Regions from separate parts of the Lysinibacillus sp. C5.1 genome, predicted to be linked through region 2. Evidence: predicted binding sites of a transcription regulator. Region 2 holds the regulator's gene; the other holds the start of a gene.

Region 1 (7,944 bases), 920 kb from region 2:
TAATACCCATATTTTTTCATTCATAACAGACATCGCTATATTCATTGTCAGCAAGACCAATACAAGTTGTTCATAAGGAGTGTAATACATGCCATTAATGGATACAATCATGGAATTTGATAGTCGCATCTCCCCCGTTTTTGAGGAATTATCTATTAAAGTTATATCAATTACGACAGCACACGGTCCGCTACAAGATTATTCAATTGACTTTGAATTTTTTACACAGACAAAATTAAATACATTTACAAAAGAAGCAACGACACATATTACAAGTATGCATGGGAATATTCCTGGCTCCATCTCTATTGGCCATCAACATCAAGCGTCACTTTTTATTATTCCCCAAAGCGTTCATATTGAATGCAACTATAAACTTTTGCAAATTGACACTAATGATATGAAACGTATTTTACAGCATCCTCATCCCACTCTCTATTATAGTGAGTGGCTTTTAGAGGCCATCAAAAATGCTAGTATCCTTATGGAATTAAAAACAAATCAAAATACAATGATTGAATGGCCACTCGGCATCAAATCGGCTGTTATTTTATAGGAAGCAAAACTAATTCCGTTTATGTATATCGAGTATAAAGTGATAATAGGGTTGTTTGACTTCTGCCTACAATAGCGTTTCCCCTCTCCCATAAAGTGAAACATACGAAGAACCTTAAACTACGCTCTCACATAGGGAGAAACTTGCAATGAAAATAACATCATAAACGTTAGGACGAGCTAAACTCCTGTCTTATACATTAAAACTACATTTAACCGAGCCTTGGGCATACTACAAGTATGTCTTTTTGTCGTGCATCAACGATGGTTGTCCAGCCTTTGCGCTATTATCATATCAGCTTTCTATAGATTGCGGTATTCCTATTGTGAAAGTAACCATTAAATAATTCGCTACAGACAAATTTCTTGAGTAAAAATGTATAATGAACGAGAGATTTATTTTTGGAGGCATTCATCATGGAGATTAAAGAAGCATTACAAACATTTTCATCTATGACCCTATCAGCACGACAAGCATTTTTTAACAAGGAGGGCGAATGGCTACTAAAGGAAATGTTAGCGCATATCGGTTCAACAGACGCAGAACTTCGCGATCACCTTATCTATAGAATATTTATCGACTTATTGAGTGATAATTTACTAAGCGCTCAGCAACTACAATATTTATTTGACACGGCAACCGGTGAAGATTTCTTATACGCTAACATTGGAGAACAAATGACGGATAGTGTTTTCACCCGCTCTTTTTCAGCTTTACTAGTAGCGAGCATTTTGGCAAAAGATGGTGAACTCCTTATTTTAGATGACGCAAGCTTACAATCTTTCTTTAAAAAAATAGGGCGTTATTTGTTACTTGAAAATGATACAAGAGGTTATATAGAAGGTAAAGGCTGGGCACACAGTGTTGCACACGGAGCAGATTTAGCGGCAATAACAATTAAACATCCGAAATTTGATTTGCAACACGCTCCTTCTATTTTACATGCATTCAAACTAGTAACTTGGAAAGATGTTGTTTTTATCAACGACGAGGAAGAACGCTTAGTCAATATAATTGAAGCATTATTAGCAAGGAATTATTCTGAGGAAGCACTATCCGAATGGGTAGAGCAAGTTTTTGATAAATTCGAAATGCATTTAGTAACACAAGGCTATAATCAACGCTTTTTTAGTGGGCGTACTTGTACATTGAACGCAATGAAGACTTTGTATTTCGCGTTAAAAATGAATAACCTAGCACCAAAACTTCAAAACACACTGTATTTGCAAATTGCAAAGTGGTTGAAGCTCGGTTCCTAAATGAAGGACAGAACATCCAACGCATTTGGATGTTCTTTTTTTCGAATACTAATATTAATATACTAATATTTGTTAATTTTTCAAATCGTTTAATTATGTTAACATAATTTCAACAATGTTCCAATATACCCCTTTATAATCATCCCTTACATAGAAAATTTATCCTTACAGGTACCTAAAACCGACTTTTCTTATACTCCTTTTTTAGATAAAACGCAACTAAAATGTATCAAAAACACAGTCGCATCATGGACTTTATTACAAAACATCGTCTAAAATGTGAAATGATAATTTTCACAAAAAATTTGTTTACTTAGTTAAATACGACAAACGCAGTATTTTCAACGTTTATACAGTGTTAATTTAACAAAACCTTAAAATACCAATAGTAAAATAGCTTTTTTTGTTCAAAAAATGTTCATAATCACCCCCTATTCATTATCAGTTCTATAATTAAATATTTTTTTTTCTGGTGCTGCGGGCGTATAATCCTATATGCAAACAAAGACATGATGCGACCATCTACATTGAAGAATTGTCCATTTTATGGTGCATACATCATCATGTTTGTGAACGCTTGCAAAAGACCAATCATTTACTAGACTTAATGCTTCATATTGAACCATGCCATTGTCATTGTTAATGCAAACGTATTTGATTGGTACATCAGATAAAAGAGGTGACCTCAATACCCACTATTTATAAATGTGAATCAATACTACTACACATGAAATTTATGAATAGCCGTTTTATAGAAAGGAGTCAAACATGAATAAAAAATTTAGCTTAATGTTATTAGCATTTGGCGCTATCGCAATCCTTTCTGGTTGTGAACCATTAACTGTTTTCAATCCAAAAGGACCAAATGCTCAAACATTATCAAACACAATTATTTTATCCATTATTACAATGGCAGTTATTTTACTAGTCGTGTATGTGCTTTTTGCATTTATGCTAACAAAATACCGTGCATCAAAAGCTTCTGCCGATTATGAGCCACCTCATGAAGAAGGTAGTCATGTACTAGAAATTACATGGACAGTTATTCCTATTATTATCGTAGCATTCCTAGCAATTGTTACTGTAAAAACTACTAGTACGGTAGAAACAACACCAGAAGGTTATGACAATAAAGAACCACTAGTTATCTATGCAGCATCTTCAAACTGGAAATGGCACTTCAGCTATCCAGAGCAAGGTATTGAAACTGTGAACTATGTAAACATTCCAACAGATCGTCCTATTGAATTCAAACTGTATTCATTCGGACCAATTACAAGTTTCTGGATTCCACAGTTAGCGGGTCAAAAATATGCGATGAGTGACATGTTAACAACTATTCACCTTGCAGCTGATGAAGTTGGCTCATTCATGGGACGTAACTCAAACTTTAATGGTCGTGGATTTGCGGAAATGGAATTTGAAGCACAATCTATGACACAAGCAGACTTCGATCAATGGGTTAAAGACGTAAAAGCGAACGAAAAACCATTAACTGAAGAAAAATTCAAAGAATTATTAGCAGCTGAACATGTAGGTCGTTCAAGCTACTCTTCTACTCACTTAGATTTCAGCCCTGCACCAATGGCACATGGTGATATGGATATGGGAGGTATGGACCATGGTGACATGGACATGTCTGACGAAGATATGAACCATGAAAATATGGACCATTCCAAAAAAGATGCCGAAACACATTCACACTAATTTCCAAATTTGAAAGGAGCGCATCCTATGAGTATGGAAGAATTATTCCATCCACTGCAAGAACCGATGATTTTAGGCGCAGCTATTAGTATCGTAGTTGGTGCAGTAGTTGTCGTAGCAGGCCTTACGTATTTTAAAAAATGGGGCTACTTCTATAAAAACTGGCTATCAACAGTCGATCATAAAAAAATCGGTATTATGTATATCGCCGTTGCACTTTTAATGCTATTCCGCGGTGGTATCGACGCACTTTTAATGCGTGCACAAACAGCAGTCCCTGATAACGGACTACTTGATGCACAACACTATAATGAGATTTTCACTACGCACGGTTTAATCATGATTTTATTCATGGCGATGCCATTTGTTATCGGTTTAATGAACATCGTTATTCCATTACAAATCGGTGCACGTGACGTTGCGTTCCCACGTCTAAACGCTGTCAGCTTCTGGGCATTCGCAGCAGGTTGTGGTTTACTGAACCTATCATTCATTATTGGTGGTTCACCAGATTCAGGTTGGACAGCTTATTTCCCATTAGCGGGTACAGAATTTAGTCCAACTGTTGGGAACAACTATTATTCTTTAGCACTACAATTATCAGGTATTGGTACGTTATTGACTGGTGTTAACTTCATCACGACTATCTTTAAAATGCGTGCTCCTGGTATGACTTTAATGAAAATGCCAATGTTTACTTGGTCAATTTTAATTACAAACGTTATTATCGTATTTGCATTCCCAGTATTAACTGTAGCACTTGCATTAATGATGTTAGACCGTCAATTCGGTACAAAATTCTTTGCGATGACAGATGGCGGTATGGACATGCTTTGGGCCAACCTATTCTGGGTTTGGGGACATCCTGAAGTTTACATCGTTATTCTTCCTGCCTTCGGTATTTTCTCTGAAGTCATTGCAACATTTGCTCGTAAAAACTTATACGGTTACAAATCAATGGTAATGAGTATGGTTGTTATTTCATTACTATCATTCTTAGTATGGGCCCACCACTTCTATACAATGGGTCACGGCGTTATGGTAAACAGTGTATTCTCTATTACAACAATGGCGATTGCTGTTCCAACCGGGGTTAAGATGTTCAACTGGTTGCTCACAATGAGGCACGGTAAGATTCAATTTACTACCCCAATGCTTTATGCACTTGGCTTTATCCCGATTTTCACAATCGGTGGGGTTACAGGTGTAATGCTCGCAATGGCAAGTGCCGACTATCAATATCATAATACGATGTTCTTAGTTGCCCACTTCCACTATGTATTAATTCCAGGTACAGTATTTGGTGTACTTGCAGGTTACCACTTCTGGTGGCCAAAAATGTTCGGTTTCCGTTTAAATGAGAAATTAGGGAAAGCTGGTTTCTGGTTTATCGCTATCAGCTTCAACGTAGCGTTCTTCCCTCTATTCATTTTAGGTTTAGATGGTTACGCTCGTCGTATGTACACTTACTCTGAATCTACTGGTTACGGTCCACTTAACTTGCTATCGTTCATCGGTGCACTTGGACTTGCAGTCGGCTTTGCGTTAATTTGCTATAACATTTACTACAGCTGGAAACATATGCCACGTAACGAAAAAGCAGATGTGTGGGATGGTCGTTCATTAGAATGGGCTACTCATTCTCCAGTTCCTGAATACAACTTTGCAGTAGTACCAACAATTACACGTTTAGATGAGTTCTGGTTTGCGAAAAAAGAAGGTCGCGATATTACTGCAGGTAAAATTGAGAAAATCCACATGCCTAACAACACAGGTACACCTTTCTGGACAAGTGGTTTCTTATTCCTAGCAGCATTCTTCGCAGTATTTAGTCTTTGGATTCCAGCCATCATCAGCATGCTTGTTGTATTTGGCTTCATGGCTCATCGTTCATTTGAAGATGATCATGGTCGTTACATTTCAGTTGAAGAAATTATGGAAACTGAAAAAAGTTTGAGAGGTGATAAATAATATGAAAATCGATTCTTCACTTCCATTAGAATATAGTACAGAAGAAAACCGCTTAAAGATTTTTGGATTCTGGGTTTTCCTTGGCGCCGAAATCATGTTATTCGCTACACTCTTTGCTGTTTACTTTGTGCTTCACAATCGTACAGGCAGTGGCCCGAATGGTGCTGAGATTTTCGAGTTAACACCAGTATTACTAGAAACATTCCTACTTCTAGCAAGTAGTTTTACAATCGGTCTTGGCGTTCATGCTATGCGCCTTGGCAACAAAAAAGCAATGATGACATTCTTCATCATTACACTTATCTTAGGTCTTGGCTTCTTAGTTATTGAGATTGACGAGTTCGTCACTTATGTTCATGAAGGTGCAACAATTACAACAAGTGCATTTTTATCTTCATTAATGACTTTACTTGGTACGCACGGTGCCCACGTAACATTTGGTCTCTTCTGGGGCGTTGCAATTTTAATCCAAGTAGCAAAACGTGGCTTAAACCCACAAACGGCTAACAAAGCGTTTATCTTCTCACTGTACTGGCACTTCCTAGACGTAGTTTGGATTTTCATCTTCAGCTTCGTCTACTTGAAAGGACTGATTAGCTGATGAAGGAACTATTCCCAAAACAACATGTGATGGGCTTCGGCTTCTCACTATTATTAACAATTATCGCTTTAGCAGTTGTGAAATTTGATATGTCTTACAATATGGCATTTGCAATCCTAGTAGTGACTGCACTTGCGCAAGCAACTGTTCAATTAGTATTATTCATGCACATCGGTGAATCTGAGGATAAGAAAACGTTATATACAACAATTCTATATTCAGTATTCGTAGCTGTTGTGACAATCCTTGGTACATTATTTGCAATGATCTGGGGTTACTAATAAAAATGGCCGAGAAAATGATCCTCATTTTCTCGGCTTTTAAAGTACAACAAAAAAGCCAGTCTCGAAAATATCGAAACTGGCTTTAGTTTGTTTAAAAATAGTGAACTTGCTCTAGGCTGTTATACGTTCATTAAGTTCGTATTAGCGAACGATTAGCACATCACATGTAGCTAAACGGACAATACGCTCCGCTACTGAACCGATGACCATTTTTTCTAACTGATTTAAGCCTGTTGCACCACATACAATTAAGTCTACAGTAGGCAGTTGCGTAAGAATGCTTTTTGGTGAACCCGTTTCTACAACAGCCAATACCTCTGTTACGCCGGCTGTTTGAGCCTCTAATCTTAACTTTTCGATTTTAGTAAGATGTTCCGCTTTCAATTTCTCTGCATACTTTAAGTCATATGCAGTGATAGCACCAAACGACTTCGTATCAATCACATTCACTAGTTGTAATGTTGCGCCATATTCTTTTGCCAATTTTACCGCACGCTCACACGCTTTCAACGACTGTTCAGAAAAATCTATTGCTACAGCGATTCTTTTATAATTCGTAGCCATCATTAATCCCCCTCATCTTTTCTTACACATTCAGAGTTTTCTCAATCATTATATCATAAAGAAAATGGATTCCCCCTTCTATCTGTAGCATAACTAGTAAAATAAAGATATTGACCGTCTACTACTATATCTCGATTCAGCCAAGACTCGAAATAACCCATTCACAATATGCCCTTTCCAAATATGTTCCAATACGCTATTATGTATGTATTTAACTATACGAAGATAGACAAGGAGAGGCTAATGGAAGAAGTTAAAGTCGTCTATGCATTAATTAAAAATGTCGATTATCATATATTAATGGTTCATAATCATGAAGGGCATTGGTCGCTTCCTGGTGGAAAAGTGGAAACAGATGAAACGCTGATAGAAGCTACAATCCGTGAAGTCCATGAAGAAACAGGTTATCTAGTAGAAGTAGGTAAATTACTCGCGGTAAATGAATCAAAATTAACAAGCAGGAATCATCACGCTTTATTTTTCACTTTTGAAGCGCAAATTATAAGTGGGGTTGAAGAAATAGCATTGCCCAATGAAATAACCAACATCGAATGGGTACCTATTGAAATTGCTAACAGTAGAATGCCTTATTATAGAGAAGGAATTGACAAACTTTATGAAAATCACGCGCTCTACTACGACCAAGGTACAATCTAACAAGCTGGCATTTAACGATACATGACCACTATAAATTAAAAAACTATTTTAAGAAGATTTGTCACTAAGTTCATAGGCATAATAAAAGCCACTACTTTTTAAAAGTGTGACTAGCGTAAAACAATTGGTGTAAAGACTAGTGAAAATAAGGGAGAACTTTATCAGTCACTACCTTTTCGCCAACTTCTATCCATTTACTTTTATCATGTATATAGCCATCCTTATCAAGCGGTGTTTGGAATTGGCTCGCTCCCGTTGCATCTAGCAAAGAGCCCTCATCATAATCCAATCCGACATTCGTTACATGTTTAATAACGAATGGGTTTTGAAAGCGAATTTGTGCAT
Region 2 (7,944 bases):
TTGACTAAGAGATTGAAAAGAGGAGGCTCAAGTTATTCGGGCTTCCTCTTTTTTTACGTATAAAATCTTGAATATTGTAAGAATATATATATTTATAATAGAAAAAGAATAATTGACAAATTATTCAGAAAATTATCCACAGAACGTGTGAAAAAAACATGTGAAAAAACTGCGAACATTCGTACTTATGCACAAAATGTGGATAACTTGTGCATAAGTTGTGATTATTCTATATATAGTAGCGTATTTTACACAAAACTATGTGGATTAAATAATTTGAAATTGTGGACAGTGTGGAAAAGTCTGTTGATATGTTGATATTACTAGTTTTATAGTGTGAATAAAGTTGTGGGCATTTTTTGTCGAAAAATAGCACTTGACCAATATATATGAAAAATTAAGGCGAGTAAAGAAAAAAGCCATATGACAAGCATATGGCTAAAGGTGCCAGGTACTAAAACAATTCTGAAAATTATGAGGAAAAATCCACGGCAGAACGTAAGACGAAGGCATTCCGCGCGATAGCGAGGGTTGCGGCTTACGTGTGTGCCCGCGGAAAGCGAAGTGGATTTTTAAGATTTAGGAGCTTATATTATGCAAGGTATTTATGTTTAGTGCCAAGTACTTAAAAGATTATACAGTTGCTATACGATTTACAAAATAATATTTTCTAATTCTTCATTTAGCTCAAGCCATTCCATTTCAATGACTTCGTGCTGTTCTTTAACAGTAGCTAACTCATTTTGTAGTTGTGTAATTTTCTCATGGTCTGTGAAAATTTCAGAATCGCAAAGTGCTTCTTCTAAACGAGCAATTTCTACTGAAGCTTTTTGCATGTTGACTTCTAGCTCTTCAATAGTTCTTCTAATTTGGCGTTCACGCTTTTTTGCCTCTTTATCAATTGTTGAAGTAGAGGTCTTTTCAGATGCTGTTGATTGTAGTTGTGACTGAGAAGCTGCTTTCATTTGAGCAATTTCGTAAAGCTCCTGTTTTTTCTCAAGATAATAATCATAATCACCTAAATACTCAAAAGAACCTTCTCCAGATAGCTCAACAACTTTGGTAGCAATTCGGTTAATGAAATAACGGTCATGTGATACGAAAAGGAGCGTTCCAGGATAATCAATTAGGGCATTTTCTAGCACCTCTTTACTATCCAAATCTAAATGGTTGGTAGGCTCATCGAGAATTAAGAAATTCGCTTTTTGCATCATTAACTTTGCCAATGCCAGTCGAGCTTTCTCACCACCAGATAAAGAGTTTACCGTTTTATCCACATCTTCGCCGCTGAATAAAAAGCGACCAAGTACAGTGCGAATATCTTTTTCATTCATTAATGGCCATTCATCCCATAGTTCCTTTAAAACGCTCTTGTTGCTAGATAGTTTCGCCTGTTCTTGATCGTAATAGCCAATTTGCACATTAGTACCATAGCGGATTTCCCCTGCAAGTGGGGACAAATCTTTTACTATGGTTTTTAATAATGTGGATTTGCCCACCCCGTTTGGTCCGACTAATGCGATGCGGTCTTCACGAAAAGTTCGTAGTGTTATGCCACTAGAAATTTGCTTGTCACCGTAGCCAACAGCTAAGGCATCAATAGAAAGTACATCATTTCCACTTTGCCGTTCAATTGTAAAACCGAAGCTAGCGGACTTTTCATCTCCTTCAGGGGAGTCCATCCATTCTGTGCGTTCAAGCATTTTGCGTCGGCTTTGTGCCATTTTGGTCGTCGAGGCACGGGCAATATTTTTTTGAATAAAATCCTCTAGCTTGGCTTTCTCATCTTGTTGGCGTTCAAACATTTTCATATCGCGCTCATAGTTTTTTGCTTTCTCATCTAAATAGGCACTATAGTTGCCTGTATATTTTGTGACGCGATGGCGAGATACTTCATAGACGATAGAAACAACTTGATCTAAGAAATAACGGTCATGGGAAACAATTAAAATAGCGCCTTCATAGCCTTTTAAATAATTCTCTAACCAAGATAGCGTTTCAATATCTAAATGGTTGGTAGGCTCATCGAGAACTAATAAATCGGGCTTGCTTAGTAGCAGCTTAGCAAGAGCTAGACGAGTTCGCTGGCCCCCTGACAAGGAGCTAATTGGTTTTTCATAATCCTCTGGGTAAAATTGCATTCCATGAAGAACAGAGCGTGTATCAGACTCGTACTGATAGCCACCTGCATCTTTAAAATCATGTTGTAATTGGTCATATTCGGACATTATCTTTGTATACATGTCAGAGTTATCATAAACGGCTGGATTAGCCATTTGTTGTTCAAGGGAACGTAATGCTTTTTCTTGTGAAAGAAGCGGTTCGAAAATTGTCATCATTTCGTCCCAAATTGACAACGTAGAATTTAGTCCAGCATGTTGTTCCAAATAGCCGACTTGTACACCTTTTGGAATGATAATATCGCCAGCATCATATGACAATTGACCAGCAATGATTTTTAGTAAAGTGGATTTACCAGCACCGTTACGTCCTACTAATGCGACACGATCACGATGTTGAACTTCTAGTTTTACGCCACTTAAAATTTCATCGGCAATAAAGGATTTATATAGTTGATTGACTTGTAATACAATCATTCTTGACACCTCAATTCATTCTTAGTGTAAATGATGAGGGATTTGCTTGCAATGTCAGTGCTTTACTTATTCCAAGCTGTCATGTAAGATTGAAACGATTTCTCTTTAGTTAGTGGCGTAAAAAACGCCGTTAACTAAAGGGAAATCCACCAGTGGATGTCACAGATTACCGCATAAGCTTGGAAAATATCTGGACGCAATTACACAGTGATGTAATTGATTTGTATAAGCATGTTTCAAAAGAATATTCAAATGCACTTCTGTGGATTTGATGTGTTTATAAGGAGGAAAAAGTTTGAAACAAGAAGTGAAAATTCCACAAGCCACAACTAAAAGACTTCCTCTTTACTATCGATTTATCCAAAACTTTGCGCAAGAAGGAATGGAACGTATTTCATCGAAGGAATTGAGCGAAGCGATGAAAATCGACTCTGCAACGATTCGTCGTGATTTCTCTTATTTTGGTGCGCTTGGGAAAAAGGGATATGGCTACGATGTACAACATCTATTGACATTTTTTAGTCAAACACTAGATCAGCATGAAACAACAAAAGTAGCATTAATCGGTGTGGGGAACTTAGGTAATGCCTTTTTAAAGTATAATTTCCAGAAAAATCATAATACGCACATTGTGGTGGCATTTGATTCGAAGGCGCCTAAGGAAGGGAAAATGATCAGCAATATTCCTGTGTATCATCCCGATTTACTAGAAGAAAAGTATGCTGAATACGGGGCAGACCTAGCTATTTTAACAGTATCTTCACGCTCTGCTCAGAAGATGGCGGATCGCTTAGCTGCAATGGACGCAAAAGGTATTTTAAACTTTACACCAGAGCGAATTACTGTACCCGATTCTATGAAATTATTAACAATAGATTTATCAGTTGAATTGCAAGCGCTTATTTATTTAATAAGAAATAGCGATAAATAAGTGCATTCACAATTTTGTAAACAGTTACAATTGATGGCGTTCAAACTATCTAAATAAATTCGCCAAACCTAAAAATTTAAGTTAAAATGATATATATATAAGAGGAGGTGGCTGTAATGGTTGTGCACTTAAGTGCTATTACACCAGTTGGCCTAGTTATTATCGGTGTGGTTGCAATTTTAATTTTCGGACCAAAGAAATTACCAGAGCTAGGTAAAGCTATGGGTTCTACACTTCGCGAATTTAAAAATGCAACAAAAGGTCTAGCTGATGACGATGATGATGCAAAAAAGAAAGTAATTGAACATAAAGAAAATGATAACGTTAAGTAAGTTAAGGATGTCAATTTAATATGAATCCAAGAGAATTAACTGTTACAGAGCATTTAGTAGAACTAAGGAAACGGCTCTTTATTTGTGCTGTTTTCTTTGTTATTGCACTTATTGTTGGCTTTTATCTAGCTGAACCAATTATTAAATATATTCAATATAGTAAAGAAGCAGAGCAACTAACTTTAAACGCGTTTAATGTGACCGATCCTCTTGTTATTTACCTACAAGTGACGGTTTTTGTAGCGTTCGTTTTAAGTTCACCATTGCTTCTTCATCAAATTTGGTTGTTTATCACACCAGGTTTACATGAGACAGAACGTAAGGCTACTTTAAAATATATTCCTTATTCGTTTATTCTATTTATAGCAGGTGCATCATTTTCTTATTTTGTGTTGTTCCCATATGTTATGCATTTTATGATGGGCTTATCTGCGGATTTAGAAATCAAACAAACAATAGGAATTAACGCATATTTTTCATTTTTGTTTCGCCTAGTTATGCCTTTCGGAATCGTTTTTCAGTTACCTGTTGTAACGTTATTTTTAGCACGTTTAGGTATATTAAATCCTGAATTAATGGTGAAGTTCAGAAAATATGCATATTTCGTGTTAGTTGTGATAGCGGTATTCCTTGCACCACCCGACTTTATTTCAAATGTTATTGTAGCAATTCCGCTATTTGTAATTTATGAGATTAGTATTATTATAGCGCGCAGGGGCTATCGTAAATTTTTACAAGCTGAAGCAATGCAGTTAGAGGAAGAACGGATAGCAGCAGAACGTGAGCAAGTGGAGCGTTTGTTGGCTGAGCAAAAACGACAAATAGAAGAAATGAATGACTAATTTAAAAAGCTGGATGTGATGATCACATCCAGCTTTTTTTATTGCATTTTTTGCAGTTCTTGTAAAAACTTTTGCAACGGTTCAGCGTTTAATTGGATAAGCGTTACAAAGCCATTTAGCATAATGTGCGCGATAATTGATGTCCATATCCGTTTTGTTTTGTGGTATAGGAAAGCAAAGATTAAACCACAAATGGTATACAACAGGATGTGTGAAAAATCAAAATGAATCAGTGCGAAGAAAATAGCACTAACAATGGCCGCCACCCAGAAATTCGTCGTTTGAACAAGTGAGCCGAAAATAACGCGACGGAAGACAAATTCCTCTAAAATGGGACCAAAGACAACAATCGCTAAAATGGCAATGGGTGCACCTTTAGCTATCGCTACGATATCAGCAGTGTTTTGTGAGCCACCCTCGATTCCAAAAACAGCCATTTCAATAGCCGCTCCAATCATTTGACCGAAGAATACAAGGAAGAAACCTAAAACGCCCCACATAATTGTAAGCGGGATAGACTCTTTTTTACCTTGATAGACATCCCAAAACGTTTTATCGCGAGTGGTTAAAATTAAACTTATAATCAATGCAATCGCAAAACTGAGTGCGATATACCAGCCTTGTGTGATAGGAGCTGCTTGTTCGTGAGATAAGCCTGTTGTATTCATCACGAATTGATGGAACGGTAAAAGCAACCATCTACCTGATACTTGCATGATAATGTAAACGATTAAAACGTAAAGAGCAGTTTTTTTATGCTGAACGCTTTTTAGAGAATTATTCACAGTCAAAATCCTTTCCATTCATAAGCTTCCTTTCTATTGTAGAGGAATATGGAAAGAAAACAAAATTTTTCGAAGTTCTCGCTTGCAAAAAAAGAATTGATTGATTATCATAATAAATGTATTAGCACTCGTTGATATAGAGTGCTAATAAACTTTCAACTAATATTTAAATTAATAGGAGGTTGTTTTACTTGTTAAGACCACTAGGAGATCGTATTGTCATCGAACTAATCGAGGTAGAAGAAAAATCTGCATTTGGGATTGTACTACCAGACTCTGCAAAAGAAAAACCGCAAGAAGGTAAAGTAGTAGCAGTTGGGACAGGTCGTGTTTTAGAAAACGGACAACGTGTAGAGCTTGACGTTAAAGTTGACGACCACATTATTTTCTCTAAATACGCAGGTACAGAAGTTAAATATGAAGGCAATGAATACTTAATCTTACGCGAAAGCGATATTCTTGCAATTATTGGATAATTATTATTATATGAATCAAGCTTAACGAATATTCCATTTCAGGAGGGTAAATTCAAATGGCAAAAGACATTAAATTCTCAGAAGAAGCTCGTTCATTAATGCTTCAAGGTGTAGATAAATTAGCAAACGCAGTGAAAGTGACATTAGGTCCTAAAGGTCGTAATGTCGTGTTAGAAAAAAAATTCGGCTCACCATTAATTACAAATGATGGTGTAACAATTGCAAAAGAAATTGAACTTGAAAATCCATACGAAAACATGGGTGCAAAATTAGTAGCAGAAGTTGCTTCTAAAACAAATGAAATTGCTGGTGATGGTACAACGACTGCAACAGTTCTTGCTCAAGCCATTATCCGTGAAGGTTTGAAAAACGTAACAGCTGGTGCAAACCCTGTTGGCATCCGTAAAGGGATTGACAAAGCGGTAGCAGCAGCGCTGACAGAATTACACAGCATTTCTCGTCCGGTAAGCAACAAAGAAGAGATTGCACAAGTTGCGGCAATTTCAGCGGCAGACGACGAAGTAGGCCAACTAATTGCAGAAGCAATGGAACGTGTTGGTAATGATGGTGTTATTACAATCGAAGAATCTAAAGGTTTCACAACGGAGTTAGATGTAGTGGAAGGTATGCAATTCGATCGTGGTTATGCATCACACTATATGGTAACAGATACAGATAAAATGGAAGCCGTTCTTGAGAACCCATACATTTTAATTACAGATAAGAAAATTACAAATATCCAAGAAGTTTTACCACTATTAGAACAAGTGGTACAACAAGGTCGTCCACTTTTAATGATCGCAGAAGACGTTGAAGGTGAAGCTCTTGCAACGCTTGTTGTAAACAAACTACGCGGTACATTCAACGCTGTAGCAGTAAAAGCGCCAGGTTTCGGTGACCGTCGTAAAGCAATGCTAGAAGATATTGCAATCTTAACAGGTGGTCAAGTAATTACAGAAGAATTAGGTTTAGACCTTAAAACAGCTGATATTACATCACTAGGCCGTGCAGCGAAAGTTGTTGTCACAAAAGACAACACAACAATCGTAGAAGGTGTTGGCGGCGCAGATGCAATCGAAAGTCGCGTAGGCCAAATCCGTGCACAACTTGCTGAAACAACTTCAGAGTTCGATAAAGAAAAATTACAAGAGCGCTTAGCGAAATTAGCTGGTGGTGTAGCAGTGATTAAAGTTGGTGCTGCAACAGAAACAGAACTAAAAGAGCGTAAACTTCGCATTGAAGATGCACTGAACTCAACACGTGCAGCAGTTGAAGAAGGTATTGTATCAGGTGGTGGTACTGCACTTCTAAACGTCTATGCAGCAGTTGAAAAAGCAGCTGACGCATTTGATGGCGATGTAGCAACTGGTGTAAAAATCGTACTTCGTGCGTTAGAAGAGCCAGTTCGTCAAATCGCAAACAATGCAGGTCTTGAAGGTTCTATCATTGTAGACCGTTTAAAACGCGAAGAAATCGGTGTTGGTTTCAACGCAGCAACAGGCGAATGGGTAAACATGATGGAAGCAGGCGTAGTAGACCCAGCAAAAGTAACACGTTCAGCACTACAAAACGCAGCTTCTGTAGCAGCTTTATTCTTAACAACAGAAGCGGTTGTAGCAGATATTCCAGAACCAGCAGCACCAGGCATGCCTGATATGGGCGGTATGGGTGGCATGGGCGGCATGATGTAATAAGCCGTCAGCCCCTTGCTAGAAGGGTTTGTAATAGGTGAAATGCTAGGATTTTAACGAAGCCTCTCATAAGTTCATGGAACTTGTGAGAGGCTTCTTTTTTTGTATGTCCATGAAAACAGTTCTGGACAATGATCGTACATAGGAAACAATAAGAAAATCTTAAGAATTGGTGCATGAGTTTGTTAAGATTTAGTTAGTATTATATTTTTATACGAATCCAATAGGAGTGATTACAGGAACCTAAAGAGATGGAGGATTGAATGTAGTTGAACATTTTGATTTGTGAT

Evidence for each region. The regulator Rex, encoded in region 2, represses fermentation and respiration genes when NADH is low (regulators of the CRP and FNR family bind a similar motif). The targets are predictions, from matches to a motif close to TTGTGAAATATTTCACAA.
Region 1: a site for Rex is predicted at 2,383-2,400, ahead of qoxA (cytochrome aa3 quinol oxidase subunit II). Genes of this name have one in related genera too.

What each region holds. Positions count from the first base shown of each region.
Region 1 covers NZ_CP066226.1:3,271,930-3,279,873, forward strand. Annotated here, with positions in the region: gene I5435_RS15970 (hypothetical protein) at 89-556, shown strand; gene I5435_RS15975 (DUF2785 domain-containing protein) at 973-1,815, shown strand; gene qoxA (cytochrome aa3 quinol oxidase subunit II) at 2,584-3,522, shown strand; gene qoxB (cytochrome aa3 quinol oxidase subunit I) at 3,550-5,493, shown strand; gene qoxC (cytochrome aa3 quinol oxidase subunit III) at 5,495-6,094, shown strand; gene qoxD (cytochrome aa3 quinol oxidase subunit IV) at 6,094-6,375, shown strand; gene I5435_RS16000 (universal stress protein) at 6,520-6,942, opposite strand; gene I5435_RS16005 (NUDIX hydrolase) at 7,186-7,599, shown strand; gene I5435_RS16010 (YugN family protein) at 7,736-7,944, opposite strand, start outside.
Region 2 covers NZ_CP066226.1:4,196,202-4,204,145, reverse strand. Annotated here, with positions in the region: gene tsaD (tRNA (adenosine(37)-N6)-threonylcarbamoyltransferase complex transferase subunit TsaD) at 1-8, shown strand, start outside; gene I5435_RS20620 (ABC transporter ATP-binding protein) at 654-2,597, opposite strand; gene I5435_RS20615 (redox-sensing transcriptional repressor Rex) at 2,893-3,528, shown strand; gene I5435_RS20610 (twin-arginine translocase TatA/TatE family subunit) at 3,645-3,860, shown strand; gene tatC (twin-arginine translocase subunit TatC) at 3,881-4,702, shown strand; gene I5435_RS20600 (CPBP family intramembrane glutamic endopeptidase) at 4,741-5,505, opposite strand; gene groES (co-chaperone GroES) at 5,679-5,963, shown strand; gene groL (chaperonin GroEL) at 6,020-7,654, shown strand; gene I5435_RS20585 (response regulator transcription factor) at 7,924-7,944, shown strand, end outside.